3 regions of the Actinacidiphila glaucinigra genome follow, and region 1 is predicted to be linked to each of the others. Evidence: riboswitches for the same ligand, from Rfam matches in the RefSeq annotation. Region 1 holds a riboswitch; each other region holds the start of a gene.
The links. Region 1 has a riboswitch for thiamine pyrophosphate ahead of OIE69_RS02950 (purine-cytosine permease family protein). Riboswitches for the same ligand answer to the same signal wherever they lie in the genome.
Positions count from the first base shown of each region.

Region 1 (4,067 bases):
CGCAACCTCGCTTAGGGTGCCAGCCGACCCCGCAGGAGAATCGGGGGCAGAGAGCTGATCAGCTGCCGCCGCCCTGGCGTAGGCCTTGAGGCTCGGGTGCACGTCATGCTCTCCGTCGCTGCCGCGGTCGTCGTGACCCGGGCTCGTCCGCCATGGTTGGCCCGGCAATGGCCTGGCGTCGGTCCGCGGTGAGATGACGGCACGATCAGCCTGGGCGCCTTCGACGGCGCGTGCATGAAGACGGTGGACGTCGACATGGGTCCGGTCGGCTGGCCGGTCACTTCTCGCGCGGGGAGGCGGACTCCTGACCAGTCACGGGACAGCCCTGAGCACCTCCTGGTCATGGGGCACATCAGCAGGATCGCGGCGTGACGGATCAGGGCATCGAGTTCCGGGTCTTCCGACTCCACGCCGTGCCGGCGGTCCTCGCGCTCGCGAGCCCGTCGTGGCAGGGCGGTGTCTGGCTGCGGTCAGAGCAGCTTGGACGCGACGGCCTTCATAGCGGCCCACTCCGTGTCGTAGCCGGGATGGACCTCGGCGACCATGCGAACCGCACGACTCCGCAGCCCAGCGGGGTGAGGAGAGGTACGTGCCGCGACTCGATTCTCTCAAAGAATCGAGCCTCCACCCGGCCCGGGGCGGCCCATAGGAGACTTTTTAGATTCTTTGCATTTCCTCAGAATTGCGACGCAAATCAACAGCGAATGACTGCCTAAGAGATAAGGGAGCCCAGTAGTCGCAGGCGTTGCGCAGAATCGGAGCCGTGTGCGGCGCCGAGGAATACAATGCGTTGGCCGGAGTTCTCCGTCACTTCCAGGCTTTCCTCGTTCAGAGTCAGGCGGCCGACCATGGGATGGTCGATCTCGTACACTCCGTGCGTGCATTGACTGACCGGGTGGGCGGCCCAGAATCGGGCGAACTCCGGACTCTTGATGCTCAGCTCGCCGATCAACTCCGCGAGCTGAGTATCGTCAGACAGGTCAGCGGTGGCCATTCGGAGGTAGGCGGCCACGTCGCGGACCTCGTCCGCCCAGTTGACGATGAGGTCGCGCATCGCCGGTTCGAGGACCACCTGTTTGGCCAGGTTGACCCGCTGCCCCTGAGTGAGGCCGAAGAGCGCATACCCGAGCCTGTTCGCGCCGAGCAGGTCCATGTGTCGTCCGACGATCAGTGCCGCTTGCTCGCTGTTGCTCCCGACCAGTGCGAGCAGTGAGTCGCGGATCTTTTCGGGCCCGAGGTCCCGTTGGGTGAATTGCCCGGGCGAGGCCAGACGCAGCAGGTGAAGTCGCTCGCTGTCTTTGAGGCGCAGCGCGTTGGCGATCGCTTCCATCACGGATTCGGAAATTTGGTGGCTCTCTCCCTGCTCGATGCGGGCGTAGTAGTTCACACTCACACCCGCGAGCAAAGCCACCTCCTCGCGCCGCAGGCCCGGAACGCGCCGAACTGTCCCGTATGTCGGAATATCCAACTCGGCGGGGGTCAGCGCCGCCCGCCGCGACCGCAGGAAGTCGCCGAGTTCCGTGTTTCGCTGCTCGCTCATGCCCCCCATCCTGCTCTTCCACCCGCGGGACAGCCAACCCACGCCATGGGTACCCACAACGTGGTGAGGCGCCGCACGCACCCGCTGGGCCAGTCTCTTGGGCATGACCAGGCAGCCCACCTGCGTCACGTGGACCCGCTGCCGGCGAGATTGTCGCCGCGCTGCAAATTCCGGAGTGGCCCATGCGTGGGCGCGCCGGCACTAGTCCTAGCTAACTGCGGTAAATGATTGTGAGAACTCATGCATCAGAAGCTCACAGGCCAGGTCGCCCTGGTGACAGGCGGATCGCGCGGGATGGGGGCGGCCATTGCCGTCAGGCTCGCGGCTGATGGCGCCGACGTGGCATTCAGTTACGCGGCCGACCCTGAGAAGGGGAAGAAGACCCTGGCGGCCATCGAAGCGACCGGCCGTCGCGGATTGGCTGTCCAGGCCGACCAGGCCGACCCCGGACGAGCGGAGCATCTTGTCCGCCAGGTCGCCGATCACTTCGGTCGACTTGACATTCTTGTCAATAATGCGGGAGTGCATGTCACGGGAACAGTCGACGCGCCGGATCGCGACCAGAGTCAATTCGACCGCCAGTTGGCCATCAACCTTCAAGCCGTTGTCAGTACGGTGGTCGCTGCCGCGCCCCTCCTGACGGAGGGAGGGCGGATCGTCTCCATCGCCTCCAATGGATCCGAAACCACCAGGGTGCCTTTCCCCGGTCTCTCCGACTATCTGGCGACGAAGGCTGCGGTCGTCACCTATACCAAGGGCTGGGCGCGCGATCTCGCCCCACGTGGCATCACCGTCAACGCGATTCAACCCGGCGCGATAGACACCGATATGAACCCGGCTGATGTTGAAGATGCCTCGTTCGTCACGTCACTCACCCCGATGGGACGGTTCGGGCGCCCCGAGGAGATTGCCGCCGCCGTCTCCTTCCTCGTCGGGCCGGAGGCTGCATTCATCACCGGAGCCAGCCTTCCGGTCGACGGCGGTTTCAGCTGCTGACCATCGCGGGATGGTTCTTGCAAGTGATCGCATTCGCGGGTTCGACAACCTGACGACGTCGTGATCGCTGAGCAAGGGCCATTGCGCCGGCGGTACTACATCCGTTGGCACAACAACGGCCGTCCGAAGGCGGCCGAAAATTGTGCCTCGATCTCTCGTGAGGGCCCGCCGACGGAGTCGGCGGGCCCTTTCGCCTTGCAGGCCGGAGGAGTCGCCTTGTCGGCCTGGGTACGTACAGCCCGTCCCGCCCGCGTGGCGGTCCCACCCCGTCGACGCGCCGGGCTTTGCCGGCGGGCTACTCTGTCCCCCTGACCGGACACGGGGTGCCCCACCGGGGGCTGAGATCACACCCGTCGAACCTGAACCAGTTCGTACTGGCGGAGGGATGTCTTCCATGCCATTGGCGCATGTTTCCAGCGGTCTGCCCGCCGACGGCCGACAGACCGTCTTCGACGGGCGGATGCCGGCGGCCGCCGGCGATCTCCGGATCGAGGCACACGGCATACAGCCGGTCCCCGAGAGCAACCGCTACGGCGGCCCGGGGCGCCTGTTCACCGTGTGGTTCGCTCCCAATCTCACCATGACCGGCGTGTTCACCGGCACCATCGGCATAGTTCTCGGCCTGGACTTCGCCACCGCGCTCACAGCCGTGGTGCTCGGCACCGTGGTCGGCGCGATACCCACCGCCTACCTGGGCACCTGGGGCAGCCGGACCGGCGCTGGGCAGCTGCCGCTGGCCCGGCTCGCCTTCGGTCGGGCCGTCGCGGTGCCCGGCATCCTGCAATGGCTGTCCTCGGTCGCCTGGGACGCCCTGATCGGGCTGTTCGGCGGGGATGCGCTGGCGCGGCTGTGCGGGTGGCCGTTCTGGCTCGGAGTCCTGGTCATGATGCTCGCCCAGGGCGCTCTCGGTGTCCTGGGCTACGAGGCCATTCACCGGCTCCAGATCGTCATGACCTTCGTTCTCGCCGCCGCCTTCGCGCTGATCGCCTGGAAGCTGCTCGACGGTGTGCACCCCGCGGCAACCGGCTCCGCCCATGGCGCCGACCGGGGCGGGGCGTTCGTCCTGACCAGCACCATCGCGCTGAGCCTGTCCCTGTCCTGGGCCCCCTACGCCAGCGACTTCAGCCGCTACCTGCCGCGGAACACCTCCCGCTCGCGCATGTTCTGGTTCACCCTGGCCGGACTGGTGGTGTCCTTCGTGGGCGTCCAGGCCCTCGGGCTCTGGGGCGCGTCCGTCCTCACCGACCAGACCGCCGCAGGCGTGGCCAAGCTGCTGGGCGGCGGGCCACTGGGTGTGTTCGGACTGCTCGCCGTGGCCCTGGCGGCCCTGTGCAGCAACGCCATGAACGACTACAGCGGATCCCTGGCCCTGCAGACCGTCGGTGTGCGCGTTCCCCGCCCGGCCGCGGCTGCCTTCGCCGCGGCGCTCGGCTTCCCCCTGGTCCTGTGGATGCACGCCGCCGACACCACCGCCCGCTTCCAGAACGTGCTGCTCTTCGTCGGCTACTGGATCCCCGGCTTCGTCGCGATC
Region 1 covers NZ_CP109144.1:665,275-669,341, reverse strand. The annotation lists gene OIE69_RS02965 (hypothetical protein) at 1-15, shown strand, start outside; gene OIE69_RS02960 (helix-turn-helix transcriptional regulator) at 713-1,540, opposite strand; gene OIE69_RS02955 (SDR family NAD(P)-dependent oxidoreductase) at 1,781-2,536, shown strand; TPP riboswitch at 2,846-2,939, shown strand; gene OIE69_RS02950 (purine-cytosine permease family protein) at 2,931-4,067, shown strand, end outside.

Region 2 (4,067 bases), 5.7 Mb from region 1:
GAGGACGCGGTCGCGTGGTGGCGGCGGGGGATGCGTCCCGCCCGGTACGCCAGGCGCCCGGCCTCGACGGCGTGCCGCATCGCCTCCGCCATGAGCACCGGTTCCCTCGCCCGGGTGACGGCGGAGGCCAGCATGACGGCCGCGCACCCCAGCTCCATCGCCAGGGCCGCGTCCGAGGCCGTCCCCGCCCCCGCGTCCAGGACCACCGGCACCGTCGCCCGCTCGACGATCAGCTCGAAGTTGTGGGGGTTGCGGATGCCGAGCCCCGATCCGATGGGCGAGCCCAGCGGCATGATCGCCGCGCAGCCCACATCCTCCAGCTTCCGGGCCAGCACCGGGTCGTCGTTCGTGTACGGCAGCACCGTGAAGCCGTCGTCCACGAGGGTCTCCGCTGCGTCCAGCAGCTCCACCGGGTCGGGCAGCAGGGTGCGCTCGTCGGCGATCACCTCCAGCTTCACCCAGTCCGTGCCCAGCGCCTCCCGCGCCAGGCGGGCGGTGAGCACGGCCTCGCCCGCGGTGTAGCACCCGGCGGTGTTCGGCAGCACGCGGATGCCGTGCCGGGCGAGCACGGTCAGCACGGAGCCCTTGACCGTCGGGTCCAGCCGCCGCATGGCGACCGTGGTCAGCTCGGTGCCGGAGGCGAGCAGCGCCTGCTCCATGATCTCCAGGCTGGGCGCACCGCCCGTGCCCATGATCAGCCGGGAGTCGAAGGTGGTGCCGCCGATGGTCAGCGGGTCGTCGGCCATGGGGGTCAGCCTCCCTGGACTGCGGTGAGGACCTCGACGCGGTCGCCGTCGCGCAGCGGCGTCGCCGGCCACTGCGCGCGGGGGACGACGGTCTCGTTCAGCGCGGCCGCCACCCCGGACGGAGCGGTGGCCAGGGACGCGACGAGGCGGTCGAGGGTCACGCCCTCGGCCACCTCCCGCGCCTCGCCGTTGACGGAGACGGACACAAGGACGGGCGCGGTCATGCCTGCTGCTCCTGGAGGGCGAAACGGTCGGGGGAGAAGGGCTCGGCCTGCGCGGGGACCGCCGACCCCGTGAGGACCTCGGCCATCACGTCGCCGGTGATCGGGGTCAGCAGCACGCCGTTGCGGTGGTGGCCGGTGGCGACCACCAGTCCGTCCAGCGCGCCGCGGCCGAGCAGCGGGGCGTTGTCGGGGGTGCCGGGGCGCAGCCCCGCCTGCGTGCCGGTCAGCGGGAGTTCGGTGATGCCGGGCAGCAACTCGTGGGCGTCGCGGAGCAGTTCGTACACCCCGCCGGCGGTGACGGTGGTGTCCCAGCCCATCTCCTCGCTGGTGGCGCCGACGACCAGCTCGCCGTTCTCGCGCGGCACCAGGTAGACGTGGCCGCCGCGTACCACGGCCCGCACCGTCCGCGACAGGAACGGCGCGTACGCCGGCGGCACCCGCAGCCGCAGCACCTGCCCCTTCACCGGCCGTACGGGCGGCAGCGCCCGTGTGGGCAGCCCCTCGACCCGGGCGCTGAGGCTCCCGGCGGCCAGGACCACCTGCCCGGCGGCGATCCGGGTGCCGTCCTCCAGAACGACCCCGTGCGCGCGGTCGCCCGTGACCGCCACCCGCGCCACCCGCGACCGCCGGAACTCCACCCCCGTCAGCTCGCAGGCGCGCACCAGCGCCGCCGCCAGCCGCCGCGGGTCGATCTGGTGGTCGCCGTCGACCCGCAGTCCGCCGTGCACGCCGGGGGCGAGCATCGGCTCCAGGCGGCGGCACTCGCGGCCGCCGAGCCACTCCGAAGCCAGACCCAAGGACTGCTGGAAGGCGTGGAGTTCGCGCAGCTGCGCGCGGTCGTCGGCGTCGAGGGCGACGGCGAGGGTGCCGCACGTGCGGTACCCGAGGTCGAGGCCCGTGGTCTCCTCCAGCTCGGCCACGAAGGACGGATAGCGCCGCGCCGCCGCGAGGTTGAGCTCCAGCAGCGCCTGCTCGCCGTACTGCACCTCGGTGACCGGGGCCAGCATCCCCGCGGCCACCTGGGCGGCCCCGCCGCCCGGTTCGGGGTCCGCGACCGCCGTGCGCAGGCCGCGCTGACCGGCCCGCCACGCGGTGACCAGTCCGATGATCCCGCCGCCGATCACGACGACGTCATGACGGTGCATGATGTTCCCGCTCCTCCCTTCGCCGGCATGACCCGGATCAGGTTCGTACGGTCGGCGGCCGCTCCAGCCGCCCTCTCAGCCCGGTGCGCCGGGCTCCCGCGAGTGCTCCCGACCCACCTTAGTACGCACCATCCGCGGCGAGTAGGGCACCGGTACGGGCGGCCGGCGCCCTTGCGGCGTTACGGTGATCGCGTGACCAGCAGCAGCGAACAGCGCGTCGTCGTCGTAGGGGCCGGGATGGCCGGGGTGCAGACCGCCGTGTCCCTGCGCGAGCAGGGGTGGGGCGGGACGATCACGCTGATCGGCGCGGAGCGGCACGCCCCCTACGACCGGCCGCCGCTGTCCAAGGGCGTGCTCTTCGGCGCCGAGGAGGGCCCGGCGCTGGACGTCGACTTCGCCGGCATCGACGTCGAGCTGCTGCTCGGGCGGCACGCGAGCGCACTGCGCGCCGGCGAGCGGGAGGTCCTCACCGACGGCGGCCCGGTCGCGTACGACAAGCTCGTGCTGGCCAGCGGCGCCGAGCCCGTCATGCTCCCCGGCAGCGAGGGCACGCCGGGCGTGCACGTGCTGCGCACCCTGGACGACGCCACCGCGCTGCGCCCGGTACTGGAGAACCGGCACCGGGTCGTGGTGGTCGGCGCGGGCTGGATCGGCGCCGAGTTCGCCACCGCGGCACGTCACGCCGGGTGCGAGGTGACCGTCGTCGAGGCCGCCGACCGCCCGCTCGCCGGGGTGCTGCCCGCGCACATCGCCGAACGGATGCGCGGCTGGTACGCGGAGGAGGGCGTCGAGCTGCGCTCCGGCGCGGTCGTCTCCTCCGTCGAGCCGGGCGCGGTGCGGCTGGCCGACGGCAGCGTGCTCGCCGCCGAGGCGGTCGTCATCGGGATCGGCGCCCGGCCGGCCACCGGATGGCTGGCCGGTTCCGGCGTCGAGCTGGGGCCGGACCGCTCGGTCCTCGCCGACGACCGGCTGCGCACCTCGGTGCCGGAGGTGTACGCCGTGGGGGACTGCGCCTCCTTCCCTTCGGCGCGGTACGGGGAGCGGCTGCTGATCCACCACTGGGACAACGCGGTGCAGGGGCCGCGCACGGCCGCCGCGAACATCCTGGGCGGCGACGAGCCCTACGACCCCGTCCCCTACTTCTGGTCCGAGCAGTTCGGGCGTTTCGTGCAGTACGCCGGATACCACGTCGACTCCGACCACATGCTGCTGCGCGGCGACCCCGACGGCACCGCGTGGTCGGTGCTGTGGCTGCGCGACGGCCAATTGGTGGCGCTGTTCGCCGTCGGACGGCCCCGCGACCTGGCGCAGGCCCGCAAGCTCATCGCCCGCGGCGCCCACCTCGACGAGACGCTTGCGACCGACCCGGCGGTCCAGCTGAGGGCCGCGGTCGTCTGACTCGCGGGCCGTGCCGGACGGGCCGCCGCGGCGTCGGCGGGGCGTAGCGGACCCGTCAGGACGGAGCAACGGGGGGCGTGAGCGGTTCCATGGTGTCGGTCCGGGATGGCACGCTTGTCCTGTGACCGAGATCGACGCAAAGATTGACTCCCTCGTCCCCTCCTGGCTGTACGTCCCCGACGTCGCCGAATGCCTCGGCGTGGAGGTGACCCGGGTCCGCCAGTTCATCAAGGAGGGCCAGCTCATCGCCGTGCGCCGCGGTGAGAACCGGGCGCTGATGATCCCCGCCGACTTCATCGGCGAGGAGAAGATCGTCAAGGGCCTCGTGGGCACCCTGACCGTCCTCAAGGACGACGGGTTCAGCGACGAAGAAGCCCTGGAGTGGCTGTTCACCCCGGACGAGAGCCTGCCCGGTACCCCGGTCCAGGCGCTGCGCGACAACCGCGGCACCGAGGTGAAGCGGCGCGCCCAGGCGCTCGCCGTCTGACCGCACGACCCGCCACCGACGCAGCGACCCGAGGGGGACCCGCCCGTATGAGCACGCGTACGAGCAC
Region 2 covers NZ_CP109144.1:6,393,314-6,397,380, forward strand. The annotation lists gene OIE69_RS28765 (thiazole synthase) at 1-746, opposite strand, end outside; gene thiS (sulfur carrier protein ThiS) at 752-970, opposite strand; gene thiO (glycine oxidase ThiO) at 967-2,115, opposite strand; TPP riboswitch at 2,112-2,225, opposite strand; gene OIE69_RS28780 (NAD(P)/FAD-dependent oxidoreductase) at 2,308-3,513, shown strand; gene OIE69_RS28785 (Rv2175c family DNA-binding protein) at 3,635-4,000, shown strand; gene thiE (thiamine phosphate synthase) at 4,048-4,067, shown strand, end outside.
Region 2: linked by a shared signal. The riboswitch ahead of thiO (glycine oxidase ThiO) and the one ahead of OIE69_RS02950 (purine-cytosine permease family protein) in region 1 are both predicted to bind thiamine pyrophosphate.

Region 3 (4,067 bases), 2.4 Mb from region 1:
GCAGCCGGTCGTCCACTGCGCGCAGCACCGGCAGCATGGTGCGCACCACGAAGGGCACCCCGACCAGCGCCTGGGCGAGCGGCACCAGGATCCACGAGGAGCGCAGGTCCAGCGGCGGCTCGTCGAGGGTGATGAGGAAGCCGAAGCCGATGGTCACCGCCGAGGTGCCGAGCGGCAGCATCAGCAGGGCGTCGAAGCCCCGTACGAGGCGCCCGGCCCGCCGGGTGAGGGCGGCCGCGGCCAGCCCGCCGACGACCAGCGCGATCGCGGTGGCGGCGGCCGCGTACTGGAGCGAGTTCCAGACCGCGGCGACCGGCGCCACCAGGAAGGTCCCGCCGCTTCCGGCCACCGAGCCCAGCGCCCGGTAGTAGCCGAGGCCGTAGCCGTCCGGTCCGTGCAGCGAACGCTCGGCCAGCACACCCAGCGGCAGCAGGATCAGCAGCGCGGCCACGCCGAGCACGCCCGCCAGCAGCCCCCACTCGCCGGCGCCGCGCGGCCGCCGCGCGGTGCGGGCCGGGTCCACCAGCCGCAGTGCGCTCTCCCTGCGCCGTACCGTCCCGGCGTGCACGGCGAGGATCGCCGCGACGGCGGCGAACTGGACGGTCGTCAGCACGGCCGCCGTCGGGAGGTCCAGCAACTGCGCGGTCTCCCGGTAGATCTCCACCTCCAGGGTGGAGAAGGTGGGGCCGCCGAGGATCTGGATCACGCCGAAGGAGGTGAAGGTGAAGAGGAAGACCATCAGCGCGGCCGCGGCGACCGCGGGGGCGAGGGCGGGCAGCGTCACCCTGCGCCAGGCCGCGAGGCGCCCCGCGCCCAGGACCCGCGCGGCCTCCTCCTGACGGGGGTCGAGCTGCGCCCACAGCCCGCCCACGGTGCGTACGACCACGGCGTAGTTGAAGAAGACGTGCGCGAGGAGGATCGCCCAGACCGTGGTGTCCAGGCGCACCCCCCACAGTTCGTCGAGGAGCCCGCCACGCCCCAGCAGCGCGAGGAAGGCCGAGCCGACGACCACCGTCGGCAGCACGAAGGGCACGGTCACCACCGCGCGCAGCACCTGCTTGCCGGGGAAGTCGAAGCGGGCGAAGACGTAGGCGCCGGGCAGCGCGATCGCCAGGGTGAGCGCGGTGGAGGCGGCCGCCTGCCAGCAGGTGAACCACAGCACGTGCAGGACGTCGGGCTCGCCCAGGACGTCCGCGAACCGGCCGAACCGCCACCGCCCGCCCTCGCGGAGCCCGCGGGCGACGATGGCGGCGACCGGGTACCCGAAGAACAGCCCGAAGAACGCGACCGGCACGGCCATCAGGCCGAGCCGTACGGCGAGCGGCCGGACGGCCGCCGCCCGGGCGCGCCTTCCCCCGGCGGTCTTCGTTACTTCAGCACGAGCGAGGACCACGACTTGACCCACTGCTCCCGGTTCTCGGCGATCTTCTCCGGGGCGACGGTGGCCGGGTCGGCGACGACCGGCGCGTACTTGGTGAAGACCTCGGGCAGCTTCGCGTCGTCACGGGCGGGGTTGACGAACATGTTGAGCGGCATGTCCTCCTGGAAGGGGCGGCTCAGCAGGAAGTCGACGAGCGCCTTGCCGCCCTCGGGGTTCTTCGCGCCCTTCAGCAGGCCGGCGTACTCCACCTGCCGGAAGCAGGTGCCGGTCGCGACACCGGTCGGCCCCTGCTCGGGCTGCGTCTTCAGCCCGAGCACCTCGGCGGGCGGGCTGGAGGCGTACGAGACGACCAGCGGCCTGTCGCCCTTTCCGCCGCCGGCGCCGGAGAAGTTGTCGTAGTACGCCTGCTCCCAGCCGTCGACGACCTGGACGCCGTTCGCCTTGAGCTTCTTCCAGTAGTCCTCCCAGCCCGCGTCGCCGTACTTCGCGGTGGTGGCGAGGAGGAAGGCGAGCCCCGGGGAGGAGGTGGCGGCGTTCTCGGTGACCAGCAGGTCCTTGTACTCGGGCTTGACGAGGTCGTCGAGGCTCTCCGGCACCGGGAGCTTGTGCTCGGTGAAGTACTTCCGGTCGTAGTTGACGCAGACGTCGCCGAAGTCGATCGGGGTGACGCGGTGCTTCGCGGCGTCCGGCTGCAGCGCGGCGGGCACCTTGTCGAGGTCCTTGGCCTCGTACGGCTCGAACAGGTCGTTGTCGAGGGCCCGGGACAGCAGAGTGTTGTCGACACCGAAGAAGACGTCGCCCTGCGGGTTGCCCTTGGACAGCACGGCCTGGTTGACGGCGGCGCCGGCGTCGCCGCCGCGCAGCACCTTGACGGTGTAGCCGGTCTCCTTCGTGAACGCCTTCAGCACGTCCTTCGACGCGGCGAAGGAGTCGTGGCTGACCAGGGTGACGGTCTTGGAGGCGGTGCCGCCCTTGCCCTTGGCGGTGTCCCCGCTGTCGCTGCCGCAGGCCGCGAGCGCGGTCGCGCCGATCGCGACGGCCAGTGCGGTGCCGGCCGCACGCCGACGAGTGGTGCTCATGTGGTGACTCCCTACGCCGGTATGACCCGGATCAGGTCCGAGGGTCTGCGGCCGTGCCGCACTCTCAGCGCTTTCCGCGCTCCCCTGTCGGATGTTCTTTTGTGTGATGTGCGCGACGTCGCGGCAAACAGCCGCAAACGACCGTCACCTTAGCAAGCGCTGGTCAGCGCTCGGAAGCCGCCAGCTGACCGCAGGCGCCGTCGATCTCCTGCCCCCGGGTGTCCCGGACGGTCACCGGCACGCCGTGCGCCTCCAGCGCCGCCACGAACGCCCGCTCGTCCTCGGGCCGCGAGGCCGTCCACTTCGAGCCGGGGGTCGGGTTGAGCGGGATCAGGTTGACGTGCACGCGGCGGCCCTTGAGCAGCCGGCCCAGCAGGTCGGCCCGCCATCCCTGGTCGTTGATGTCCCGGATCAGCGCGTACTCGATCGATACCCGGCGTCCGGACACGTCCGCGTAGTGCCACGCGGCGTCCAGCACCTCGCGCACCTTCCAGCGGGTGTTCACCGGCACGAGGGTGTCGCGCAGCTCGTCGTCGGGCGCGTGCAGCGACACCGCGAGCCGGCACTTGAAGCCCTCGTCGGCGAAGCGCAGCATCGCCGGGACCAGGCCCACCGTCGACACGGTGATGCCCCGCTGGGACAGCCCCAGCCCGTCCGGCTCCGGGTCGGTGAGCCGGCGGATGGCGCCGATGACGCGCTTGTAGTTCGCGAGCGGCTCGCCCATGCCCATGAACACGATGTTCGACAGCCGCGCCGGTCCGCCCGGGATCTCCCCGTCCCGCAGCGAGCGCATGCCCGCCACGATCTGGTGCACGATCTCCCCGGTCGACAGGTTCCGGTCCAGACCGGCCTGGCCGGTGGCGCAGAACGGGCAGTTCATGCCGCAGCCCGCCTGCGAGCTGATGCACATCGTCACGCGGTCCGGGTAGCGCATCAGCACCGACTCGACCAGCGTCCCGTCGAACAGCCGCCACAGCGTCTTGCGGGTGGTGTCGTTGTCGGTGCTGCTGTGCCTCACCACGGACATCAGGTCCGGCAGCAGCCCCTCCGCCAGCTTCCCCCGCGCCGCCGCCGGGATGTCCGTCCAGGCGGCGGGGTCGTCGGCGTACCGCGCGAAGTAGTGCTGCGACAGCTGCTTGGCGCGGAACGGCTTCTCCCCGAGCTCCGCGACCGCCTCCCGGCGCTCCTCGGGCGAAAGATCGGCAAGATGCCGCGGCGGCCTCTTGGCTCCGCGCGGCGCGACGAATGTGAGTTCTCCGGGTGCAGGCATGGTGCGTCCAGTGTCGCAGATGGATGAGGCGGGCCCAGGTCAGATGGGTGAGGCTCCCGTCACCCTCAGGTGTCCCCTGTCAACGTCGGCCCACCTTCCACGGCCCGGATGCCGTCGTCAGCAGGTTGGGCGGTCGTGCGGGGGCGCTGACGTATGCCGCCGTGCGGACCCGTCGATGTCAGCCGCGGATGTCAGACATCGCGGGGAACGATGCTCACCGCCCGGTAGTCGTACCCGTCCTGCTTGAAGCCGGGCGCTTCCCAGACGAGATCGACCTGTTGCCCTGGTGACAGCGTGCGAAAGCCGGGCGCCTGGATGTCGGCGTAGTGGCCGAAGC
Region 3 covers NZ_CP109144.1:3,101,513-3,105,579, forward strand. The annotation lists gene OIE69_RS13440 (ABC transporter permease) at 1-1,300, opposite strand, end outside; gene OIE69_RS13445 (thiamine ABC transporter substrate-binding protein) at 1,369-2,460, opposite strand; TPP riboswitch at 2,452-2,556, opposite strand; gene rlmN (23S rRNA (adenine(2503)-C(2))-methyltransferase RlmN) at 2,624-3,730, opposite strand; gene OIE69_RS13455 (cold shock domain-containing protein) at 3,922-4,067, opposite strand, start outside.
Region 3: linked by a shared signal. The riboswitch ahead of OIE69_RS13445 (thiamine ABC transporter substrate-binding protein) and the one ahead of OIE69_RS02950 (purine-cytosine permease family protein) in region 1 are both predicted to bind thiamine pyrophosphate.